Regions from separate parts of the Paenibacillus sp. FSL M7-1046 genome, predicted to be linked through region 1. Evidence: a T-box and tRNA genes for the amino acid it is inferred to sense, from the RefSeq annotation. Region 1 holds a T-box; the other holds one or more tRNA genes.

Region 1 (11,001 bases):
ACATCGGTGATATCGTGATTTCTTCGCAGTGTATTCAGCATGATATGGATGTATCTGCATTGGGATACCCCAGAGGGGTTATTCCTTATCAGGAGATTTCCGCCTTTCCGGCAGATCAAACACTGGTGCAGCTTGCTGAACAAGCCTGTCATGACCTTAAGCAGCAATCCGTGACCGGAGTTGTGTTGTCCGGTGATCAATTTATAGCCAGTGCAGAGTTGGTTGCCAAGCTGCGGCTGGAGCTAAACGGCGCCTGCGCCGAGATGGAAGGGGCTGCTGTTGCACAGGTGTGCTTCATGAATGAAATCCCCTTTGTCATCCTACGTTCAATGTCAGATAAGGCTGACGGGTCGGCGAATGTCAATTATCACGAATTCACAGTAGAGGCTTCCGAGCGTTCCCATGCCATACTTGAATATATGCTGAAGGCAATGTGATCGGGCAGAGCAGGTTATCCTAATACATAAAGCGCTGTCTGAAGCGCACTCTGTCAAAGGTTTCCTGAGACGACATCGGAACTTCCCGTCCGATACGGACCATAAGGCAGTTGGCCGGATGAGAGCAGATTTCCGGATCATCCGTAGCATACCATACCATATCTACGGTTTTCATCAGCTTCTCCATCATTTTCCGGTAGGCCCATACATCAAGCCCGCTGCCTTTCAGGTCCCAGTGCCAGTAATATTCCGTGGTGTATACGATGCAGTTCTCCAACTGCTCCCGCTCAAAGGCGGTGGAAATCAACAGCTTGCCAAGCCCGCTCCCTCTATACCCGTTAGCCACCTCTACAGCCCCCAGCTCAATGAGATCCATCATTCCCCCCTGTGACCAAAGCTCCATTTCATCCGGATAGTGAAAGGTTACATAGCCTATAACAGTTTGGTCTTCGACAGCGGCGATCACCCGCCCCTCAGGCAGGCCTGCGATGTCTATGAGTGCTTCCAGCTGTTCGCTTGGTTTGCGGAAGGCATCCAGATCAGGATGCATATGCAGGCCCTCCAGCAGGCCTGGAGATAAAGGTCCACTGACTGTAATATTCTTGCTGTTATATACAAAGGTATGGGAAACGCGGATTTTGCGGTGCTCCATGAATGGGCTCCCTTCGCTTAACTAAAATATGGAATGTAACCGCTTGCTGTGATATACTAATTCCGACATAAAAACTTCACATTTAATACATTGACAGGATTTTCATGGAAATCAATCTCGCCCTTAAAGCTTAAATCAAACTAGTAAGGGAGGCAAGAGTAATGGGGCAAGTCCACAGCGAAATTTTGCCGGGCACCGTGCAAAACGCAAATATGGCGGATTATTCCCAGGCAGTCAGCGAATTCCGGTGGGAGGATGTAGAGAGGGACTTCTCCTGGTATAGTACCGGCAAGGTGAATATGGCCCATGAAGCCGTGGACCGTCATGTGCAGGAAGGCCGTGGGGCGTCAACCGCCTTACTTTACAGCGATTCGTCGAGAGAGGAAAGATATACCTTCTCCGATTTGCAGGAACGCTCCAACCGGTTCGGCAACGTTCTGCGCAAGCACGGCATTGGCAAAGGAGACCGCGTGTTTATTTTTATGCCGCGGAAGCCGGAGCTGTATTTCAGTCTGCTGGGTATTCTTAAGATCGGAGCAGTGGCTGGTCCGCTATTCGAGGCATTTATGGAAACGGCGGTTAAGGACCGGCTTGAGGACAGCGGTGCAGTGGCGCTGGTGACTACACCGGAGCTCCTACACCGGGTGAAGCAGAGTGAGCTGCCGGAACTGCGCCATATTATTGTTGTCGGCGGTGCAACCGATGTGGAGCAGGGGATATTAGGCTTTGAACAAGAGATGGTGGCAGCTTCAGCTGAACTTGAGCCCGAGTGGCTCAGTTTGGATGACGGGCTGATTATGCATTACACCTCGGGTTCCACAGGTAAACCCAAAGGTGTCTATCATGTACAAAGAGCAATGATCCAACACTATTATAGCGGCAAAATCGTACTGGACCTGCAGCCTGACGATGTCTATTGGTGTACGGCTGATCCAGGCTGGGTCACCGGCACTTCTTATGGCATCTTTGCCCCTTGGCTGAACGGAGTAACCAATGTGGTGCGGGGCGGGCGTTTCAGCCCGCAGGACTGGTACAAGACGATTGAGCGTTTCGCCGTTACTGTATGGTACAGTGCACCTACCGCTTTCCGCATGCTGATGGGAGCAGGGGAGGCTAGCCTGGAGGGCATCGACCTAAGCAGCCTGCGCCATGTGCTGTCCGTAGGGGAGCCGTTAAATCCGGAAGTTGTCCGCTGGGGTGACAAATTCTATCATCAGCGCATTCATGATACGTGGTGGATGACAGAGACAGGCGCGCAGTTAATCTGCAATTACCCGCGGATGGACATTAAGCCGGGCTCCATGGGACGTCCGCTGCCGGGCATTGAAGCAGCGATATTGGACGACCGGGGCAATGTACTGCCGCCTTATTCCATGGGAAATCTTGCGATTCGAACCCCTTGGCCGTCCATGATGGGCGCCATTTGGAACAATAAGGCCAAATACGACGAGTATTTCCGGATTCCCGGATGGTATATCTCGGGTGACTCAGCCTACATGGATGAGGATGGTTATTTTTGGTTCCAGGGCCGGATAGATGATGTAATCAATTCCTCTGGTGAACGGATTGGTCCATTTGAGGTGGAGAGCAAGCTGGTAGAGCATCCGGCGGTAGCCGAGGCTGGAGTCATCGGCAAACCTGATGTGCTGCGGGGAGAGATCATCAAGGCGTTTATTTCCTTGCGGGAAGGTTATTATCCGACCACGGAGCTTAAAGAAGAGATCGCCGCTTTTGTCAAAGCCGGTTTATCCGCTCATGCAGCGCCCCGGGAGATCGAATTCAAAGATAAGCTGCCCAAGACACGCTCCGGCAAAATTATGCGCCGGGTGCTGAAAGCCTGGGAGCTGCATCTGCCTGAAGGGGATTTGTCGACCATTGAGGACTAAGCCATACCGGCAGCATAACAAAAAACACCGTTTCCCGCGAATCCGCGGAAACGGTGTTTTTGCTGTTCTGTATGGATTGCCTCAGGCAATCCGCTATAGCGGTTATTGCCCGTTGCCGGTAGCATTTCCTCCGGCAGCGTTACTTCCACTTCCGCTGTCAAGAGGTGTCTCCGTTCCGTTCACTGGCGGAACGATGATCATACCGGGATCTTCGGTAGCACCCGGTATAATCTCCCCTTCCGGCGTTGGTTCTGTCCCCGGCAGTTCTGTCGGAGCAGGCGTCGCTTCGGGAGTCGGGGTAGCACCCCCGGCTACACTGCCGGAAGCTGACTCATGATCGGCCACATCAACGGCAGCCACGTAGAAGGTGGCATTCACACTGGAAGGTGTGCCTGATGAGAAAGCGGTGCCTTCACCGGCTGACTGTACAAGCTGTTTCTTGAATGGGCCTCCGTTCATGGAACGGTACAGCCGGTAGCCTACAACGTCTGATGAGCTGCTAGGCGTAAAGCTGATTACGGCTTTGCCGCTGTTGTAAGACACGCTTACTTCGCCTGGAGCAGCAGGAGCTGTACCGTCGTCGACACGCGGATCCACCTCGGTCGGGAAATCGGTTTTGGCATCAGCCGGCATATAATATGACAAATCCTTATGCTCTTTCATTGCAGGGAAAGCAGCGAGCAGCTCCTTGACCAGATCCTGAATCGGCTTCTCGCGTTTCACCACGATCTTCTCCTTCAGGAAATCCTCAGGGGTTCCTTCCAGCGGAATATAATTCACGCCTTTGTATGTGATGTATTTGGCTTTGGATATACCGTCATCACTTTCAGTCGGTACATACTTGGCATTGAACATGTCTGTAGTAAACTTGTCGGTTAAAGAGGTAGGCAGCTTGCCGCTGTACGCCGAAACCGTCTTTTTGACGATGCCGTCAGGCTTACTGAACTCTTTCGTTACGAACAGCTCAGGCCGCTTGTCAATAACAGCATTCATGACCTTGGTCCATAACGTCTGGGCCTGCCGTTTCTGGGCATCTCCCTGGAGCGTATTGATCTGCTCCTTATAGCCAACCCACATTCCGAGAGTGACATCCGGTGAATAGCCCATAAACCACACATCGCCGTAATTCTGGGTAGAACCAGTCTTTCCGACAATCGGTACGTCCTTGAAGTGTTTATAATTCTTTCTGACAGTGCTGGCAGTTCCGTCGGTAATGACTGTGCGCAGCATATCCGTCATGAGGTATGCCGTCTGTTTGGAGTAGACCTGCTCCGGATTGACCTTATGCTGGTAAACGACTTTTCCTTCCGAATCGACGATCTTCTCGATCATATAGGCATCGGTAAAAGCGCCATTGTTCGCGATGGAGGAGTAGGCATTGGTCAGTTCCTCGACGGATACACCATAACGCAGACCGCCGATTACGCCGGTTTTTGCACTGTAGTCTTCATCCTGGATGGTCGTAATCCCCAGCTTCTTGGAAAAAGCCCAGGCGTCTTCGATGCCAACCTTCTCATTAAACAGCTTGAGCGCAGGAATGTTCAAAGACTTGTTAAGCGCATAGCGGGCGGTAACCAGACCCTGATAACGGTTGTTGGCATTCTTGGGGATGTGGAATCCCTTGGAACCATCCTTCAATATGATTGGAGCATCGTCGAGGATGCCGGCAGGCTGGATCAGACCTGCATCAAGTGCAGGCAGATAAGCAGCAATCGGCTTCATGGTCGAGCCGGGCTGACGGACCATCTGAGTAGCATAGTTCATCTGTTCAATGTTGAAGTCCCGGCCTTCGATCATCCCCAGGATGGCTCCGGTTTTGTTCTCAATCATCATCCCGGCTGTCTGTTCCTTGCCTCTGGCCTTGCTGTCTTTTGTGAAATTATCACTGTTCTCGGAGATGCTGTGCATAGCGCTGTATACTTTTTTGTCAATCGTAGTGTATACACGGTATCCGCCGGTCATTAGCTTCTGACGGGCTTCCTCCAGAAGCACTGTGTCTTCTGCCGAACTCGTGGTATCTTTCGCTTCTTTCTTGTCTTCGTTGATCGACAGTAGGATCTCTGCCGCCTTGCGTTCGGTTTCCAGCATCAAGTAAGGGAATGTAGCATAGGCCTTCTTAGAATGCGGTGCCAGAGAGCCTTTGATGTCAAAGAGGCGCGCTTCATCATACTGGGAGGAAGTGATTTTATTCTCCTCCAGCATCCGCCGCAGTACGAGCTGCTGGCGCTCCATGGCTCTGTTAAAGGCCGTCTCGTTGAATTCACCCACCCCGTTAAATGCGGAATACTTGGAAGGAAGCTGGGGCAGACCGGCCAAATAGGCAGCTTGCGCAACATTCAGCTTCTCAAGGTCCTCCACACCGAAGATGCCCTTGGATGCGGCTTTGATACCGAACACATTATAACCGTTGGAGCCGTTCCCAAAGGGTACCTTATTAAGATATGCCGTAATAATTTCCTGTTTGGATAAGAAACGTTCAAGCCGCAGGGAGAGCAGGATTTCCTTCACTTTGCGGTCTTCCGTACGGTCCAGATTCAGAAATACACGTCTTGCGAGCTGCTGGGTAAGCGTACTGCCCCCGGTCTGGACCGATTCGTTGAGCAGCTTCTGCTTGACGGCACGAAGGGTACTGCTGAAATCCACTCCTTTATGGTCATAGAAGTTATTGTCCTCTATAGCGAGGACGGCATCAATCACAAGCTGTGGAATATCATTGAATTCAATTAGCCTGCGGTCTTCTTCGGTTCGAAGCTGACCGATCGGTTGCCCATCCCGGAAATAGGCAAACCCGGTGACGGCGTTCAAGCTGACTTGCTGCTGAATCAATTCCTCGGTGCGCACAGGATCATCTTTCACAATGGAAGTTATGTAGCCTGCCAAGGCACCACCAGCAAACAGAATGCCTAGTATGCCGAGTATAAACATCCACTTTACGACTGAACCGAACCTGCGGAGCCAGGATCTTCGGGGTGGATGCTGTTTTACGGTCTTCTTTTTGTTCTCCTCAACCATCGACGATAATCCTCCTTTTAACGGAACTATTATAGCACAATTTGGCGTATTTGAATGCGCTTCTGCCTGAAAGTCGAATTCATGAGGTGTTGACTTTTTAAAAGGTCCTATGGTATAAGTTTACTCAATTGGATATTCGAAAAGCGTGGAAAGACATCAGTAGAAGGGAAGCCATGTGTTTCAGAGAGCCGGTGGGTGGTGCGAACCGGCAGCAGGCCCCTTTGAATTACAGTCTGGAGCTGTCCGGAGGAACTACAAGCGCATTTCGCTTGTTCAGTAGTCCTGGACCGGGTGCAAGCCCGTTATGGCAATGAAGTGAAAGAGAATGCTTGTGCTCCGGCACGGCAAATCTTTAATTAGGGTGGTACCGCGAGCCTCTTACTCGTCCCTTGGGATGAATGAGAGGCTCTTTTTGCGTTCTTTGGAATGATTAGTGTTGAAAAACTGGGAGGAATAAGGAAATGACATGGGAAGAGCTTTCAATCAGCCAACAGCAGGAAGTCGAGCGTCAGATGGAAGTGATCATGCGCGGTGCCGTGGAAATAGTGCCAGAGGGGGAAATGAAGCGCAAAGTGATCAAATCCGTTGCTGCGGGTATTCCGCTAAACATCAAACTGGGTCTTGATCCGTCGGCGCCGGATATTCACGTGGGACACACCATTGTGATTCATAAGCTGCGCCAGTTCCAGGAACTCGGACATCAGGTGCAGCTGGTTATCGGAGATTTCACCGGACGTATCGGGGATCCTACGGGCAAATCCGAGACACGGAGGCAGCTTAGCGAAGAAGATGTGCAGCGCAATGCCGAGACCTACAAGAAGCAGATTTATAAGATTCTTGACCCGGAGAAAACAAAGATCTTCTGCAACTCGGAATGGCTCAGCCCGATGTCCTTCTCGGATGTTGTAAATCTGGCGGCAAAAGTAACTGTAGCCCGGATGATGGAACGCGACGATTTCTCCAAACGCTTCCATAGCGGCCAGGCCATCAGCATTCATGAATTTTTCTACCCGCTGATGCAAGGGATGGATTCCGTTGCTCTTAAGACCGACATGGAGATTGGAGGTACGGACCAAAAGTTCAATGTGCTGATGGGCCGTACACTGCAGAAGGAATATGGTCTGGAACCGCAAGCTGTTATACTGATGCCGCTGCTGGAAGGAATCGACGGTGTGCAGAAGATGAGCAAGAGTCTCGGGAATTACATCGGTATTGATGAAGAGGCTAATGAAATCTATGGCAAGGCGATGTCCGTGCCGGACGAGGTGATGCTGAAATACTACGAAATGGCTACAGATATCAGCAATCAGGAGCTCGCTGCCTTGAAAGCGGGTCTGGCCGACGGGACGGCCCATCCGCGGGATGTCAAAATGCGTCTTTCATATACATTAGTACGAATGTACCATGGAACAGCCGCCGCGGAGGCCGCGCAGCAGCACTTCATTACGGTGTTCCAGCAGCGTGCGCTCCCGGAGGATATTGAGACAATCGGCATACCGTCTAAAGAGTTGTTGGGCGGCACAATCAAGCTGGTCACGCTGTTAACGCTGCTTGGTTTTGCAGGCTCCAATGGCGAAGCTAAACGTTCGATCCAGCAGGGCTCAGTGAAGCTGAACGGGGTGAAGCAGGGGGATCCGAACGGAGAAATCCAGCCGCAGGAGGGCGACATTGTCCAGATAGGCAAGCGGAAGTTTGCCAAATTAACATTAGCTTAGGGGTTATTTTGCATATTTCAGCTAATCTGCTGAAGCTTTTATTACATAATTCTCTTTAGTTAACTCGTAGTCAACTGAAGATTGCAGCTCCCCGAGCTGATTTCTCCAAGAGTCATGATGAACCGCAACTTTGCGAAAGCCGAGCTTCTCATAGACATGCTGTGCCCTGTAGTTCTTGAGGTTGGTATCCAGAATGATTTTTTGAATCTCCATCTGCTTAAACAGGGAGCTGATAAGCATAGTAAGAAACGCACTCCCAAGTCCTTGATTATGGTGGTTGAAGTTGCAGATTTTAATGCCAATCTCTGCGCAGTGCCCGGCAAATATTCTAAAGTTCATTTCCCCAATGGGCATACCATCGATTTCCAGGATCAGGCGATGGTTGCAGCCGGCAGCAGTCTGAAGCATATCCAGAGTCTCTTGGACTGTAGTACCGAGACCTTCAGGATATCCGGCATGGGCCATGATCATTCCATCGTTCCACCAGTTGCACAATATTTGCGCATCGTCGGCAGTTGCTTCACGAATGACTAAATTATCTTTTATTAGATGCATTCAGGTTCCTCCGATTCAGTAGTTATCCTGAATTTACCACAGAAGCTAATTCAGAAGGAATGGAAAAGACTTGTTAAATAGAATTATCTCGCCTGGCACAAGAACAAGCATACAAAAAAGCCTCCGGAATTCTCCGGAGGCTTTGCTTTGCATTCGCTGTTCGCGAAATCTTAACGGTTGTAGAACTCGACGATTTGTTTCTCATCGATGTCTTGGGAAAGCTCAGCGCGTTCTGGCAAACGGATGTATTTGCCTTCGAAAGATCCGTCAGCATATTCCAGGTAAGCTGGAAGGTGGGAGCGGTTTTCCAAAGCTTCTTTGATAGAAGTCATAGCGCGGCTTCTTTCGCGAAGTCCGATAACGTCGCCCACGCTTACACGGTAAGAAGCGATGTCGACTTTTTTGCCGTTAACGGTTACGTGTCCGTGGGATACCAACTGACGTGCGCCTGCACGGGAGTTAGCGAAACCAAGACGGTAAACCAGATTGTCCAAGCGGCTTTCGAGCAGGAACATGAAGTTTTCGCCCGCGATACCTTGGATCTTTTGTGCTTTAGTGAAAAGAGTTTTAAACTGCTTTTCGCCCAAGCCGTACATGTGGCGCAGTTTTTGTTTTTCCAAAAGCTGCATTCCGTAGTTACTTACTTTTCTGCGTTGGTTAGCGCCATGCTGTCCTGGTGGGAAAGGGCGTTTCAGGTCTTTGCCTGTACCGCTAAGGGAAATGCCCAGACGGCGGCTGAGTTTGAATTTAGGTCCGGTGTAACGTGCCATGTTATAGTAGACTCCTTTATATTTGAAATTTCATTGTAGGGCCTATTTGCGCCGCAATCCGTATCCGTGAAAGCGTCAAATGGTTTCACACTGCCAGGGAAGTTCAGCCGCTGCCCTGGCAGTAACGAAATGCGTAGAGGGTGACACAACGTTACGCCCAATTAAGACTTGTTACAGTCTTGTTCAACAATAAATATTATATGAAAACAACAGTTAAAGTCAAGTGCATCTTTAAGGAGATTTTGTCTATCTTTGTCGTTAGTTCTTTGGTCCTAAAAAAAATCCCTCAAATCAGGAAAATATAATGCAATACAGGAAAAAAGAGAGTAAAATATAGCTAATTAGATGTTATCGGAAGATTAATAATATGAGACGCAAAGGGGATCCGCTTATGTCAGTTCAGGAAGCATACGGCCGCAAAGACACTCGTATGCTGTTGCAGGACACTATGCAGTCAAGCGGAGATGTGATAGATCCCGCCGCATGGCTCAGGGAAACGGATATTGTATCCTATGATTTCCCGTATGCAGCCAATTTAATTGCGGAAAGCTTCGCGGACTGGCGTGGACTGGCTGTCCCTCCCTTCGCGGAATCATGGGACTGGGGTCTGCTGGATTTTGAAGGGAAATGGATTGAACCTTTAGACTCAGGTGCCGGCAGTATCCGAGAGGAGGGCTGGGATGCGCAATGGGCGGAAGCTGCAGGACTAAGCCTGCTTTCCGGAGAGGCCAATGCTGCCCCGGAACAGAAGAACGGACAAGCTGTGTACCTCTTGACCTTGCCGGTGTTTACCCGAGGTCAACGGGAAATCTTCGCTCTGCTTGCCTGCTCCATGACAGCCGTGGAGTATGAGCAGGGCGGAAAGAATACGGCTGAAGCAATGGCCATGCATTTCCAGACCTGTTTTTACCGCAGGTTTGAGCATGTTTTTGTATCAGATCTAGCGGGAGTGTACCAGCATGCCGAACGGGAAAGCATCCGCCGTTCGCTCCTGTTTCAAATTGTCCAGCGGATGCACGACAACATTGATGTTGACGCCGTTCTAACCGAGGTCATTGAGAGCATTGCTGCGATGTATCCGGGTGCCCGTCTGGAGCTGTTTATGTCACAGGACCACCGCAGCACGCATCCGCAGGTAAAGCCGCTTCCGCTGCTTTGGGATAGTGATGATGTCTGCGCGCGTGCCTTCAAGGACGGCCGGGTAGCGCTGCATGCCGGGCGCGAGGACAGTCAGCATGTGGAGGTCGGCCTCCCGCTCGGAGGGAAGCAAGGCGTGTACGGTGTCTTCCATATGATTATGGATAAGCCCGTTTTTTCGGAGGTTGACCTGCGTTTCCTCTCGATGGTTGCCGATACGGCCGGGACAGCGTTTGAGAATGCCAAGCTGTATGAACGCTCCAACCAGCTTATTCGTGAATTGCGTATGAGCAATGAAATGACACAGCGTTTGAACCAAAGCCTGCGGTTGGGCGATATTTTTCAGTATGCCTTTGAAGAACTGCTGGAGATGTTTGCTGCCGATTATTGCTGCATTCTGCATATGAATGAAGAGAAAGGCGGGCTGGAGGCGATTGCCTGCAATCATCTTCCGCTGCGCAATGAACTTATAGAAGTAGGACAAGGGCTGGGAGGCAATGTCTACACTACAGGCGAGCCGATCATTTTGTCGGATTATTTAAATACGCCGGGACCCTCTTCGAAGCTCATGGACGCAACTTGCTCGCAGTCGCTGATTGCTACTCCCCTTAATGTAGGCGGAGAAGTACGCGGTGCTATTATGCTTGCCCACCGGGAACCGTATTTCTTTTCCTATGACAGCTTCAGGCTGCTGCAGGCGATGGCGGGCCACATCGGGCTTGCGGTAGGCAACGCCCGGCTGCATGCTGAGGTGCGGTTCCTGGCCAACCGTGATAGTCTCACCGGTCTTTATGCCCGCCATTACCTGGATGAGGAGATCAAGGAGAGGCAGACGTC
Region 2 (11,001 bases), 3.5 Mb from region 1:
CCGCAACGAGCGCAACCCTTGACTTTAGTTGCCAGCAGGTCGAGCTGGGCACTCTAGAGTGACTGCCGGTGACAAACCGGAGGAAGGTGGGGATGACGTCAAATCATCATGCCCCTTATGACCTGGGCTACACACGTACTACAATGGCCGGTACAACGGGAAGCGAAGCCGCGAGGTGGAGCCAATCCCAGCAAAGCCGGTCTCAGTTCGGATTGCAGGCTGCAACTCGCCTGCATGAAGTCGGAATTGCTAGTAATCGCGGATCAGCATGCCGCGGTGAATACGTTCCCGGGTCTTGTACACACCGCCCGTCACACCACGAGAGTTTACAACACCCGAAGTCGGTGGGGTAACCCGCAAGGGAGCCAGCCGCCGAAGGTGGGGTAGATGATTGGGGTGAAGTCGTAACAAGGTAGCCGTATCGGAAGGTGCGGCTGGATCACCTCCTTTCTATGGAGAATCGTCACCTGCAACGGTGACATTCAAATCGGAAGCTTAGCTTCCAAAACTCAGGTTTAGGCCTGTTACTCACTCGTTGGTCAGTTTTGAGAGTTTAAGCTCTCAAGTAGTACCTTGATCCTTGAAAACTGGATACCGAAACGAATTTGCGTTTTAGAACATCTTTTAGCTGAAACTTGTGTGAACAAGTTTTAATTAATAGTGATGCTAGCGGTTTTCCTTCTGGAAAAACGCATTGGTTAAGCTAATAAGAGCACACGGAGGATGCCTAGGCGCCAGGAGCCGACGAAGGACGTGGCGAACAACGAAACTGCCTCGGGGAGCTGTAAGCAAGCTTTGATCCGGGGGTGTCCGAATGGGGAAACCCAGCTGTGGTAATTCGCAGTTACTTCTCTCTGAATACATAGGGGAGATAGAGGCAGACCAGGGGAACTGAAACATCTAAGTACCCTGAGGAAGAGAAAACAATAGTGATTCCGTCAGTAGCGGCGAGCGAACGCGGAACAGCCTAAACCAAGGGGCTTGCCCCTTGGGGTTGTGGGACGTCTCACATGGAGTTACAAAGGAATATGGTAGGCGAAGAGGTCTGGAAAGGCCCGCGATAGAGGTAAAAGCCCTGTAGCCTAAACTGTGTTCTCTCCGAGACGGATCCCGAGTAGTGCGGGGCACGTGAAACCCCGTATGAATCCAGCAGGACCATCTGCTAAGGCTAAATACTACCTGGCGACCGATAGTGAAACAGTACCGTGAGGGAAAGGTGAAAAGCACCCCGGAAGGGGAGTGAAATAGAACCTGAAACCGTGTGCTTACAAAAAGTCAGAGCCCTATTCATGGGTGATGGCGTGCCTTTTGTAGAATGAACCGGCGAGTTACGTTTAACATGCAAGGTTAAGGTGAGAAGCCGGAGCCGCAGCGAAAGCGAGTCTGAATAGGGCGATTTAGTATGTGGACGTAGACCCGAAACCGTGTGATCTACCCCTGTCCAGGGTGAAGGTGCGGTAACACGCACTGGAGGCCCGAACCCACGTATGTTGAAAAATGCGGGGATGAGGTGGGGGTAGCGGAGAAATTCCAATCGAACTCGGAGATAGCTGGTTCTCCCCGAAATAGCTTTAGGGCTAGCCTCGGTGAATGGAGTGGTGGAGGTAGAGCACTGATTGGGTGCGGGGCCCGCAAGGGTTACCAAGCTCAGTCAAACTCCGAATGCCATTAACTTCTTGCCGGGAGTCAGACAGTGAGTGCTAAGATCCATTGTCAAAAGGGAAACAGCCCAGACCATCAGCTAAGGTCCCCAAGTGTGTGTTAAGTGGGAAAGGATGTGGAGTTGCACAGACAACCAGGATGTTGGCTTAGAAGCAGCCACCATTGAAAGAGTGCGTAATAGCTCACTGGTCGAGTGACTCTGCGCCGAAAATGTAACGGGGCTAAACACACCACCGAAGCTATGGCTAGATGCTTTGCATCTGGGGTAGGGGAGCGTTGTATGCAGGTTGAAGGTGTACCGTAAGGAGCGCTGGACAGCATACAAGTGAGAATGCCGGTATGAGTAACGAAAAGATCAGTGAGAATCTGATCCGCCGAAAGCCCAAGGTTTCCTGAGGAAGGCTCGTCCGCTCAGGGTAAGTCGGGACCTAAGGCGAGGCCGAAAGGCGTAGTCGAAGGACAACAGTTTGAAATTACTGTACCACCGTAATCCGCTATGAGCGATGGGGTGACGCAGGAGGGTAGTGACGCGGACTGATGGATGTCCGTCTAAGCAGTGAGGCTGGTGTGTAGGCAAATCCGCACACCATTAAGGCTGGGCTGTGATGGGGAGCGAAAATTATAGTAGCGAAGGTCATGATCTCACACTGCCAAGAAAAGCCTCTAGTCAGGAGAAGGTGCCCGTACCGCAAACCGACACAGGTAGGCGAGAAGAGAATTCTAAGGCGCGCGGAAGAACTCTCGTTAAGGAACTCGGCAAAATGACCCCGTAACTTCGGGAGAAGGGGTGCCTCGGTAGGGTGAATAGCCCGAGGGGGCCGCAGTGAAAAGGCCCAAGCGACTGTTTAGCAAAAACACAGGTCTGTGCGAAGCCGCAAGGCGAAGTATACGGGCTGACGCCTGCCCGGTGCTGGAAGGTTAAGGGGAGCGGTTAGGAGCAATCCGAAGCTGTGAACCGAAGCCCCAGTAAACGGCGGCCGTAACTATAACGGTCCTAAGGTAGCGAAATTCCTTGTCAGGTAAATTCTGACCCGCACGAATGGCGTAACGACTTGGGCGCTGTCTCAACGAGAGATCCGGTGAAATTTTAATACCTGTGAAGATGCAGGTTACCCGCGACAAGACGGAAAGACCCCATGGAGCTTTACTGCAGCTTGATATTGAATTTGGGTACGATCTGTACAGGATAGGTGGGAGCCGTAGAGGCAGGAGCGCAAGCTTCTGCGGAGGCGCCGTTGGGATACCACCCTGATCGTATCTAGGTTCTAACCTGGTACCCTAAACGGGTACGGGGACCGTGTCAGGCGGGCAGTTTGACTGGGGCGGTCGCCTCCTAAAGAGTAACGGAGGCGTTCAAAGGTTCCCTCAGAATGGTTGGAAATCATTCGAAGAGTGCAAAGGCATAAGGGAGCTTGACTGCGAGACCAACAAGTCGAGCAGGGACGAAAGTCGGACTTAGTGATCCGGTGGTACCGCATGGAAGGGCCATCGCTCAACGGATAAAAGCTACCCTGGGGATAACAGGCTTATCTCCCCCAAGAGTCCACATCGACGGGGAGGTTTGGCACCTCGATGTCGGCTCATCGCATCCTGGGGCTGAAGTAGGTCCCAAGGGTTGGGCTGTTCGCCCATTAAAGCGGTACGCGAGCTGGGTTCAGAACGTCGTGAGACAGTTCGGTCCCTATCTGTCGTGGGCGCAGGAAATTTGAGAGGAGCTGTCCTTAGTACGAGAGGACCGGGATGGACGTACCGCTGGTGCATCAGTTGTTCCGCCAGGAGCATGGCTGAGTAGCTACGTACGGACGGGATAAGCGCTGAAAGCATCTAAGCGTGAAGCCCCCCTCAAGATGAGATTTCCCAATTAGTAAGACCCCTTGAAGACGACGAGGTAGATAGGTTGGAGGTGGAAGTGCAGCAATGCATGGAGCTGACCAATACTAATCGGTCGAGGGCTTATCCAACAAGTAAGACGCAGATTCGTTTCGGATTCAGTTTTCAGGCGATCAAGCCTGATATGTAATATTCCCTGATAGCTCAGTTGGTAGAGCACTCGACTGTTAATCGAGTTGTCACAGGTTCGAGTCCTGTTCGGGGAGCCATATGGAGAGGTGTCCGAGTTTGGCCGAAGGAGCACGATTGGAAATCGTGTAGGCGCCACAAGCGTCTCGAGGGTTCGAATCCCTCTCTCTCCGCCACAATTTTTTACAGGTATGGCCCGTTGGTCAAGGGGTTAAGACACCTCCCTTTCACGGAGGTAACATGGGTTCGAATCCCATACGGGTCACCATTTCTTCACTTGATTTCATCTAGTGGAATTGATACAATAACAATTGTCCGTTTATGGAGGCTTAGCTCAGCTGGGAGAGCATCTGCCTTACAAGCAGAGGGTCGGGGGTTCGATCCCCTCAGCCTCCACCATTTTAACTTTAAATGAATATTTTTCTTACTGACGCGGGGTGGAGCAGCCCGGTAGCTCGTCGGGCTCATAACCCGAAGGCCGCAGGTTCAAATCCTGCCCCCGCAACCAATTTGGAACCGTGGTGTAGTTGGCCTAACATGCCTGCCTGTCACGCAGGAGATCGCGGGTTCGAATCCCGTCGGTTCCGCCATCAATACCTTAACAAACTTATATGGCTCGGTAGCTCAGTCGGTAGAGCAAAGGACTGAAAATCCTTGTGTCGGGGGTTCGATTCCCTCCCGCGCCACCATTTTATTTAACTGAATATGCCGGTGTAGCTCAATTGGTAGAGCAACTGACTTGTAATCAGTAGGTTGGGGGTTCAAGTCCTCTCGCCGGCACCATCTGTGGAGGCTTAGCGAAGTGGCCAAACGCATCAGACTGTAAATCTGCTCACGTACGTGTTCGGTGGTTCGAATCCATCAGCCTCCACCATCTTTAGGGGCATAGTTTAAAGGTAGAACAACGGTCTCCAAAACCGTTGGTGTGGGTTCAATTCCTGCTGCCCCTGCCAATGAAAATTTTAAAGCTTAATATGGCGACCGTGGCGAAGGGGTTAACGCACCGGATTGTGGTTCCGGCATTCGTGGGTTCGAGACCCATCGGTCGCCCCATTTCTTTAAAACAGGATTGGCAAATTGTTAGTAACAGCTTAATATGGCGACTGTGGCGAAGGGGTTAACGCACCGGATTGTGGTTCCGGCATTCGTGGGTTCGAGACCCATCAGTCGCCCCATTTTTTTCTAAAATGTTATTGGGGATTAGCCAAGCGGTAAGGCAACGGACTTTGACTCCGTCATGCATAGGTTCAAATCCTATATCCCCAGCCATTTTGCGGACGTGGCTCAGCGGTAGAGCATCGCCTTGCCAAGGCGAGGGTCGCGGGTTCGATTCCCGTCGTCCGCTCCATTTTTGTGGCGCCATAGCCAAGTGGTAAGGCAAAGCTCTGCAAAAGCTTTATCCCCAGTTCGAGTCTGGGTGGCGCCTCCATTATTTTTTAGAACTGATTCTTTTTACATCTATACGCCGGCGTGGCGGAATGGCAGACGCGCTCGACTCAAAATCGAGTGGGAAACCGTGGAGGTTCGAGTCCTCTCGCCGGTACCAACTACAACCTTTAGAAGTCCATTGATATTATATCAATGGGCTTTTTTGTGTATTTATAAAGTGCAAAATCGAACTAAACAGCTGCCTCGCTGTGTATATACTATGATAGTTATTCAACAAGCCATATTTCGAAGCCGTTTTATAACCTTTTTTTCTCTTGCAGGTGGCCTGCTATCATACCCGATCCTCCTTCGGTTAGCAGCCCACAACCCTACCATTTATACTAAATTACAGCATATTAAAACATTAATTCAATGCGTTAAAGTGTTGAAGTTATTTGTCATATCTAATTGCTGCGAATACATCAATGATCGGAGGTAGGCAATAATTTGAATTTTGGGTATCTTGTATGCTCGTCCGATTTTAAAGTGAGGGATTCGATTCGCTTGTAAAATTTTGTAGGCACTTTTGGAACTAATGCCACCAAGCATTTCGCATAGTTACGGAATATTAACAACGTCGGATATTGTTCAAACATGGACGTAAGGAGATGTGTCTTGTCCGAGAGTAATGGAATACATTGTTCTGGCATATAACATAGCTTCAACGTTATGACGAAGCTCTCCCTCATCCGAGCGGGCTGCCCCCAATACCGTGACGTTGGCCGGGCAGAAGTATCATAATCCCCTACTCTGGTTATGGCGATTCATCCGACCACAGGATGATTTTAGCCGGAGCAGTGGTCGCTCAAGCCCCGTTTTGGGACTGTCACAGCGCTTCCGCTTCGTCGCTTCTGGTTTTCATATGATGATTGCTTCCTGTTATATAAATGGGGATTAGGAGAGAAAAGGGCAACTGTTTCCTGAAAATTTTCTCTAAATAGATTAAAATAGAGTGTGTGAAAACAAGAACTGGCCCTGTGTAGTAAGATACACAGAGCCAGTCCCTTTTTTATGCGTAGTGACTAAGATCTAAGCGACGAACTACCATGATCTAGGCAATCGTCATCTGCTGTTTGCACGCTGGTTCCATTTCGTTTTGCGTACTTAATAATAACTGGCTCATAACGAGCAATTAAATGCTGATAACCTCCATCAGAATAGGCTTTAAATTGGGCTGGGAAATTCGTATATTGGCTAGCAACGCTCTCTAATTTGTCTGAGCTCGCTTTCTGCAAGTGATGCGAAGGCAGCGGCGAAGCCTTCTTACTTGGCTCGAAGCTGGCGCAGCACAAGCACACCAAAGTGCGTGCCTGTATACTTGTCTTTCATGTTAGAATGAATGTGAATCTTGTGTTTAAGTCCTGTATATCATGGACTTACTTCGCAGAACCAACAAATTGATTTCTAGCCGCACCTAGACCAACGATACCGAGTAGAGCGGAAGCGCCAACCAATATCAGGAGTGGAACGCTCCAACTATGACTGGCATCATGCAAGTATCCAATCAGCGCTGGGCCAATTGCTGCTAGTAGATATCCGATGGATTGGGCCATGCCCGATAATTCAGCCGCCTGATGGGCACTTTGGGTACGCAAGCCGAAAAACATCATGGACAAGCCAAAGGCAAAGCCCGCTCCAATTCCAAGAATAATAACCCAAAACAGAACCAGATGGATACTGCTATAGAGAAGTCCAAGTGTTCCGATCAAAAGTAGAATTGTTGTAATAACCACTAACAACCGTTGGTTAGACATGCGACCAGCCATAACTGGAACGATAAATGCAAAGGGGAGCGAAGCCATAATCAGAACCGAGAGAAACCAGCCGGATTGACTTGAACTGATGCCTTGATCTTTTAGTATTTCAGGCAGCCATGCCACCAGCACATAAAAAATGGCCGATTGTATTCCCATAAAAAGAGTCACCTGCCAAGCCAATGGAGAGCGCCATATATTGACCTGATGGTTGTTACCTGCGCTGTTGGCAACAGCGGCTGGTTTCGCTGGAGCCTTGAGTTGTGGTACCCAAAAGAGAATGGAGATGACGCTAAGTATCCCCCATACTCCCAAGGCACCTTGCCAGTTCAAGCCTGCCCCCACAGCTAAGGGAACACTAATACCGGAAGCAATCGCCCCGCATAGATTCATGGAAACAGAATAAACCCCTGTCATAGTACCCATTTGCTGCGGAAATTCCCGTTTAATCAGGCTAGGTAGTAATACATTACATATGGTAATAGCAAACCCCAGAACTGCAGTTCCAACATACAAGGTTACTGCTCCGGATAACGAGCGAACAGCAATACCGATGACCAAAAAAATAAGGGAAATCAGGATAATACGTTCTACACCATATTTACGTCCTAATTTTGGTACAAAAGGTGATAACAATGCAAATGCAATTAGTGGAACTGTGGTAATCAGGCCTGCTAAGGTATTCGAAATATGCACGTTCTCTCGAATAAGACTGACTAATGGTCCCACCGATGTGAGGGGAGCACGCAAATTCGCTGCGATAAAAATAATTCCTACGATCATGAACCAGAGTGTCGCTTGCTTGCGAATGCCGGTACTGGATATTCCATCCTGTTTTTTTAACAATTGTTCTGGTGAACTCATAAGGGATTCTCCTACGTTTTAAGTTAATTAATCGTCAATTTCATCCATGTGGAGGAAGTACCCTTAAGAGGGAATGTATTGTATTGTATATCACCAAACTGTGGGTGATAAAAAGACTGTAATGTCCAACAGCGGCAAGCAATGCTTCGTGCTTTCCTTGTTCTTCATCTGCTCTCTTTATGGTTGCCAGACGGTGAGCAATCATCAAAGTTGTTCTTCTCGCTGAAAGCTCAGCAAGAGAATGCTGAATTGAAGTTTCCGTTTCGGTATCCAGTGCAGAGGTGGTCTCGTCCAGGATCAGGATTGGCGAGTTCTTGAGGAACATCCGTAAATAGCCAGTCACTGTTTTTGTCCCCCGGACAATCTACCCCACGTTCTCCGTTCACTGTATCCATCCCTTCAGGTTGTGCATGGATAAAGGCCTCTAGTTAAGCCCGGTGAGCGGCTTCCCAGATTTCGTCATAAGCGATATTCTTACGGATGCTTCTGGAAAATAAATAGACATCCTGTTGGACAATCCCGATATTGCTCCAAGGCAGGAAAGGCTAATATCGGTGATGTTCATTTCATCAATTCGTATGTTGCCTTGTGTAACTTCATAAAAGCGTGGCAGTATGTTGATAAACTTCAAACCTGTTTTTCATGGGACTAGTCGTGTCCGTGCACTTGAATGCTTCATTTAGCACAGTGTTGCACGGGCCTTTTCAATGTATAAACGAACAGCCTCCTCGGCTTGGTGGCAATCCTGATTGGCAATGGCTTGATAAAGCAGGTCATGAGAGTCGAGATAAAAAGCCGCATTTTTGAAGTCCTTTGTTTCCAAAACCATGTTTTGCAGCGCCTCGGAAATATGATTGTACAAATTCGCCATCAATTGGTTATGTGAAGCAGCAATCACCATTTTGTGAAACTCGACATCCCAGTGAGCATAAGCTTTGAGATCCTGCTGGCTGGCTGCTTGTCTGCATTGGTCCAAGCATGTCCGAATCGCCTCCAAATCTTCTTCGCCTCTCCTGAGCGTAGCCAGGGCAGCAGCCTCTCTTTCCAATGCATATCGGACCTCCAGGCTCTCAAGCTTATCGGTATGCTGAATCACTTTTTTAATCACTGACCCCAAAACACTTGAGGAGCAGACATAGGTCCCATCCCCTTGTCTGGTCTTCAGCAGACCCGCATACGTTAAAGCCCGAATAGCTTCCCTCAAGGTATTACGGCTGACTTGAAGCTGTTCCATTAGCTCGGGCTCTGGAGGAATACGCATCCCTACTTGCCATTCGCTATTTTCGATCTTCCCCTGGATCTGGTAGGCCACCTGTTCCACCAAGGTTAAACGTTGAGTTTGAGTTAACAACAGCATCACTCCTTTGCGAAACGTAGGATGTTTGGTATTTTGGTGTTATTATATCAGATTGACTTTGACTTGGAAAGATGAAATTGATAATGATTATCATCAAGCTTTTTCAAGGAATCCAATTGAAAGGTAGAAATAACTGGCTCATAACGAGTGATCAACGTGGCTTCTGCCTCTTTGTCACCATTCTGCGCTAAATGGAGCAGAGTAGAAGTACTATTCATGTTTATCCTCCTTTTATCATCCAATTGCAAAATATCAGCGTTGTATGATAAAGCGGGAGAACTGCGACAAGCAAACGAGCCTTTACTTCTCCATGATGCTTTTAAGCTTCACCAGAACTTTTGATTTCATTTTGGAAACAGCTTGTCTGCTGGTTCCTAAAAGTTGAGCAATTTCCTTGTCTGTTTTATCTTCGTAATACTTAAGTTACAAAAGTCTTTGTTCTTTTGACGTTAGATACGATATTTCAGAAATTAGAGAAAGAACAGGAACGTTATGAGGCTCCGGTATGTTGTGGTGACGAACTAAAAAGTTGATATCGATCTCGAAAGTGACAGTATCCAAAGGAACAACATAAGCCGAATCACGCATCAGTTTCTCAAAATAATCTTTTTGAGCGTGCCGGAGACATGCTTTAACATAACTGCTGAATGTTCTTTCAAGTAAATCATTAACGTCAACTCCCGATGTAATAAGTTTCCATCTCCTCTCTGTACCTAAATGGGAAAGACCACCTTGCCGTTAGGGTACAACAGAGGCGCGTGAGCTCGCACGACCAAAAGCCAGACGGTGCGAAGGGCGTCTAGCGACCAGGCGGAGGAGCGAAAGAAATGAACCAAAGGTTCGTTACACCGGAGCGAAACGGATAAATCCAGGATAATGGAGATGAGACCCAACTGGTCGGAACGCAGCATGAGGCCGATGACAATGACAACGAACCAATGAAAAGCGCCTCCAGGATTGCTTCACACTGAACATAATTGATATTGATTATCAATATCAATTATGTTAATATAATTTTGTTCACAAGTAAACAAAAAGAAAAACAATTTATTGCTGATACTGAACTTGGTCTGCAACTACTACAAGAGAGGGGAGATTGCGAAATTGGAGTTTCAAAATCATTTTAAAGGTCATCTTTACGAGCAATATATTAGAATGCTGCATCTGAATGAGCTGTATACTGAACAAGAATTTAACTCGTTTCGGCAACAGGCCAGAAAGTACCAGATTGACATGCTCTCCAACAATATTACTAGTGTACACGTTATTGATTGCATTGGTGATTATGAACCGATAAATCATACCGGGATTGTGGAGAAGATGGGGTTGTCCAAAGCTGGCATTACTAAAATTAGTGCAAAGCTGCTGGAAATGGGCTTCATTATGAGAAGTCAACTGAACAACAATCGTAAGGAGATTTACTTTAGTTTAACGGATAAGGGAAGACACGTTTATCGTTTGCATAAAGAGCTGCACAAAGAAAAAGAAGAAAGGTTTTACCAATTCATTGAATCCTATTCAGAGGCTGAGCTGCAGACTATTGGAAAATTCATGAGTGATTTGGTGGCGCGTGCCGAAGAATACTCCGAAGGGAAGTTTACGATAAATGACGACATTAAAGATTGAGGAATTAAGATCCAAGATTGAAGGGAAAGAAATTTTAAAAGGGCTCACACTGGAGATTCATGGCGGAGAGATTCATGCGATTATGGGGCCTAATGGGACGGGGAAAAGTACGTTGGCTTCAGCTTTAATGGGCCATCCCAAATATGAGGTTACCGGCGGCAAGGTGACATTGGACAATGAAGACCTTTTGGAGATGGAGGTGGATGAGCGTGCCCAGGCAGGCTTGTTCCTCGCTATGCAATACCCAAGTGAAATTGCCGGCGTGACCAACTCGGACTTTCTCAGAAGTGC

Evidence for each region. A T-box is a leader RNA that pairs with one kind of tRNA and senses whether it is charged. The one in region 1 lies ahead of tyrS (tyrosine--tRNA ligase), so its partner is inferred to be a tRNA-Tyr.
Region 2: it has a tRNA-Tyr gene. The T-box ahead of tyrS (tyrosine--tRNA ligase) is inferred to sense a tRNA for this amino acid. The anticodon was not compared.

What each region holds. Positions count from the first base shown of each region.
Region 1 covers NZ_JBBOXB010000001.1:6,819,302-6,830,302, reverse strand. The annotation lists gene NYE29_RS30550 (5'-methylthioadenosine/adenosylhomocysteine nucleosidase) at 1-437, shown strand, start outside; gene NYE29_RS30545 (GNAT family N-acetyltransferase) at 457-1,089, opposite strand; gene acsA (acetate--CoA ligase) at 1,251-2,975, shown strand; gene NYE29_RS30535 (transglycosylase domain-containing protein) at 3,078-5,987, opposite strand; T-box leader at 6,125-6,380, shown strand; gene tyrS (tyrosine--tRNA ligase) at 6,449-7,702, shown strand; gene NYE29_RS30525 (GNAT family N-acetyltransferase) at 7,724-8,257, opposite strand; gene rpsD (30S ribosomal protein S4) at 8,428-9,027, opposite strand; gene NYE29_RS30515 (sensor domain-containing diguanylate cyclase) at 9,419-11,001, shown strand, end outside.
Region 2 covers NZ_JBBOXB010000001.1:3,324,581-3,335,581, forward strand. The annotation lists rRNA gene NYE29_RS14625 (16S ribosomal RNA) at 1-450, shown strand, start outside; rRNA gene NYE29_RS14630 (23S ribosomal RNA) at 697-3,623, shown strand; tRNA gene NYE29_RS14635 (tRNA-Asn) at 3,686-3,761, shown strand; tRNA gene NYE29_RS14640 (tRNA-Ser) at 3,765-3,857, shown strand; tRNA gene NYE29_RS14645 (tRNA-Glu) at 3,875-3,949, shown strand; tRNA gene NYE29_RS14650 (tRNA-Val) at 4,005-4,080, shown strand; tRNA gene NYE29_RS14655 (tRNA-Met) at 4,113-4,189, shown strand; tRNA gene NYE29_RS14660 (tRNA-Asp) at 4,194-4,271, shown strand; tRNA gene NYE29_RS14665 (tRNA-Phe) at 4,295-4,370, shown strand; tRNA gene NYE29_RS14670 (tRNA-Thr) at 4,389-4,464, shown strand; tRNA gene NYE29_RS14675 (tRNA-Tyr) at 4,470-4,555, shown strand; tRNA gene NYE29_RS14680 (tRNA-Trp) at 4,561-4,634, shown strand; tRNA gene NYE29_RS14685 (tRNA-His) at 4,659-4,734, shown strand; tRNA gene NYE29_RS14690 (tRNA-His) at 4,781-4,856, shown strand; tRNA gene NYE29_RS14695 (tRNA-Gln) at 4,876-4,950, shown strand; tRNA gene NYE29_RS14700 (tRNA-Gly) at 4,955-5,029, shown strand; tRNA gene NYE29_RS14705 (tRNA-Cys) at 5,037-5,110, shown strand; tRNA gene NYE29_RS14710 (tRNA-Leu) at 5,146-5,227, shown strand; gene NYE29_RS34590 (helix-turn-helix domain-containing protein) at 5,479-5,658, opposite strand; gene NYE29_RS14715 (CynX/NimT family MFS transporter) at 6,486-7,727, opposite strand; partial or broken gene NYE29_RS14720 (ATP-binding cassette domain-containing protein) at 7,768-8,346, opposite strand; gene NYE29_RS14725 (FadR/GntR family transcriptional regulator) at 8,407-9,078, opposite strand; gene NYE29_RS14730 (helix-turn-helix domain-containing protein) at 9,132-9,302, opposite strand; partial or broken gene NYE29_RS14735 (sigma-70 family RNA polymerase sigma factor) at 9,385-9,489, opposite strand; gene NYE29_RS14740 (MarR family transcriptional regulator) at 10,189-10,710, shown strand; gene sufC (Fe-S cluster assembly ATPase SufC) at 10,691-11,001, shown strand, end outside.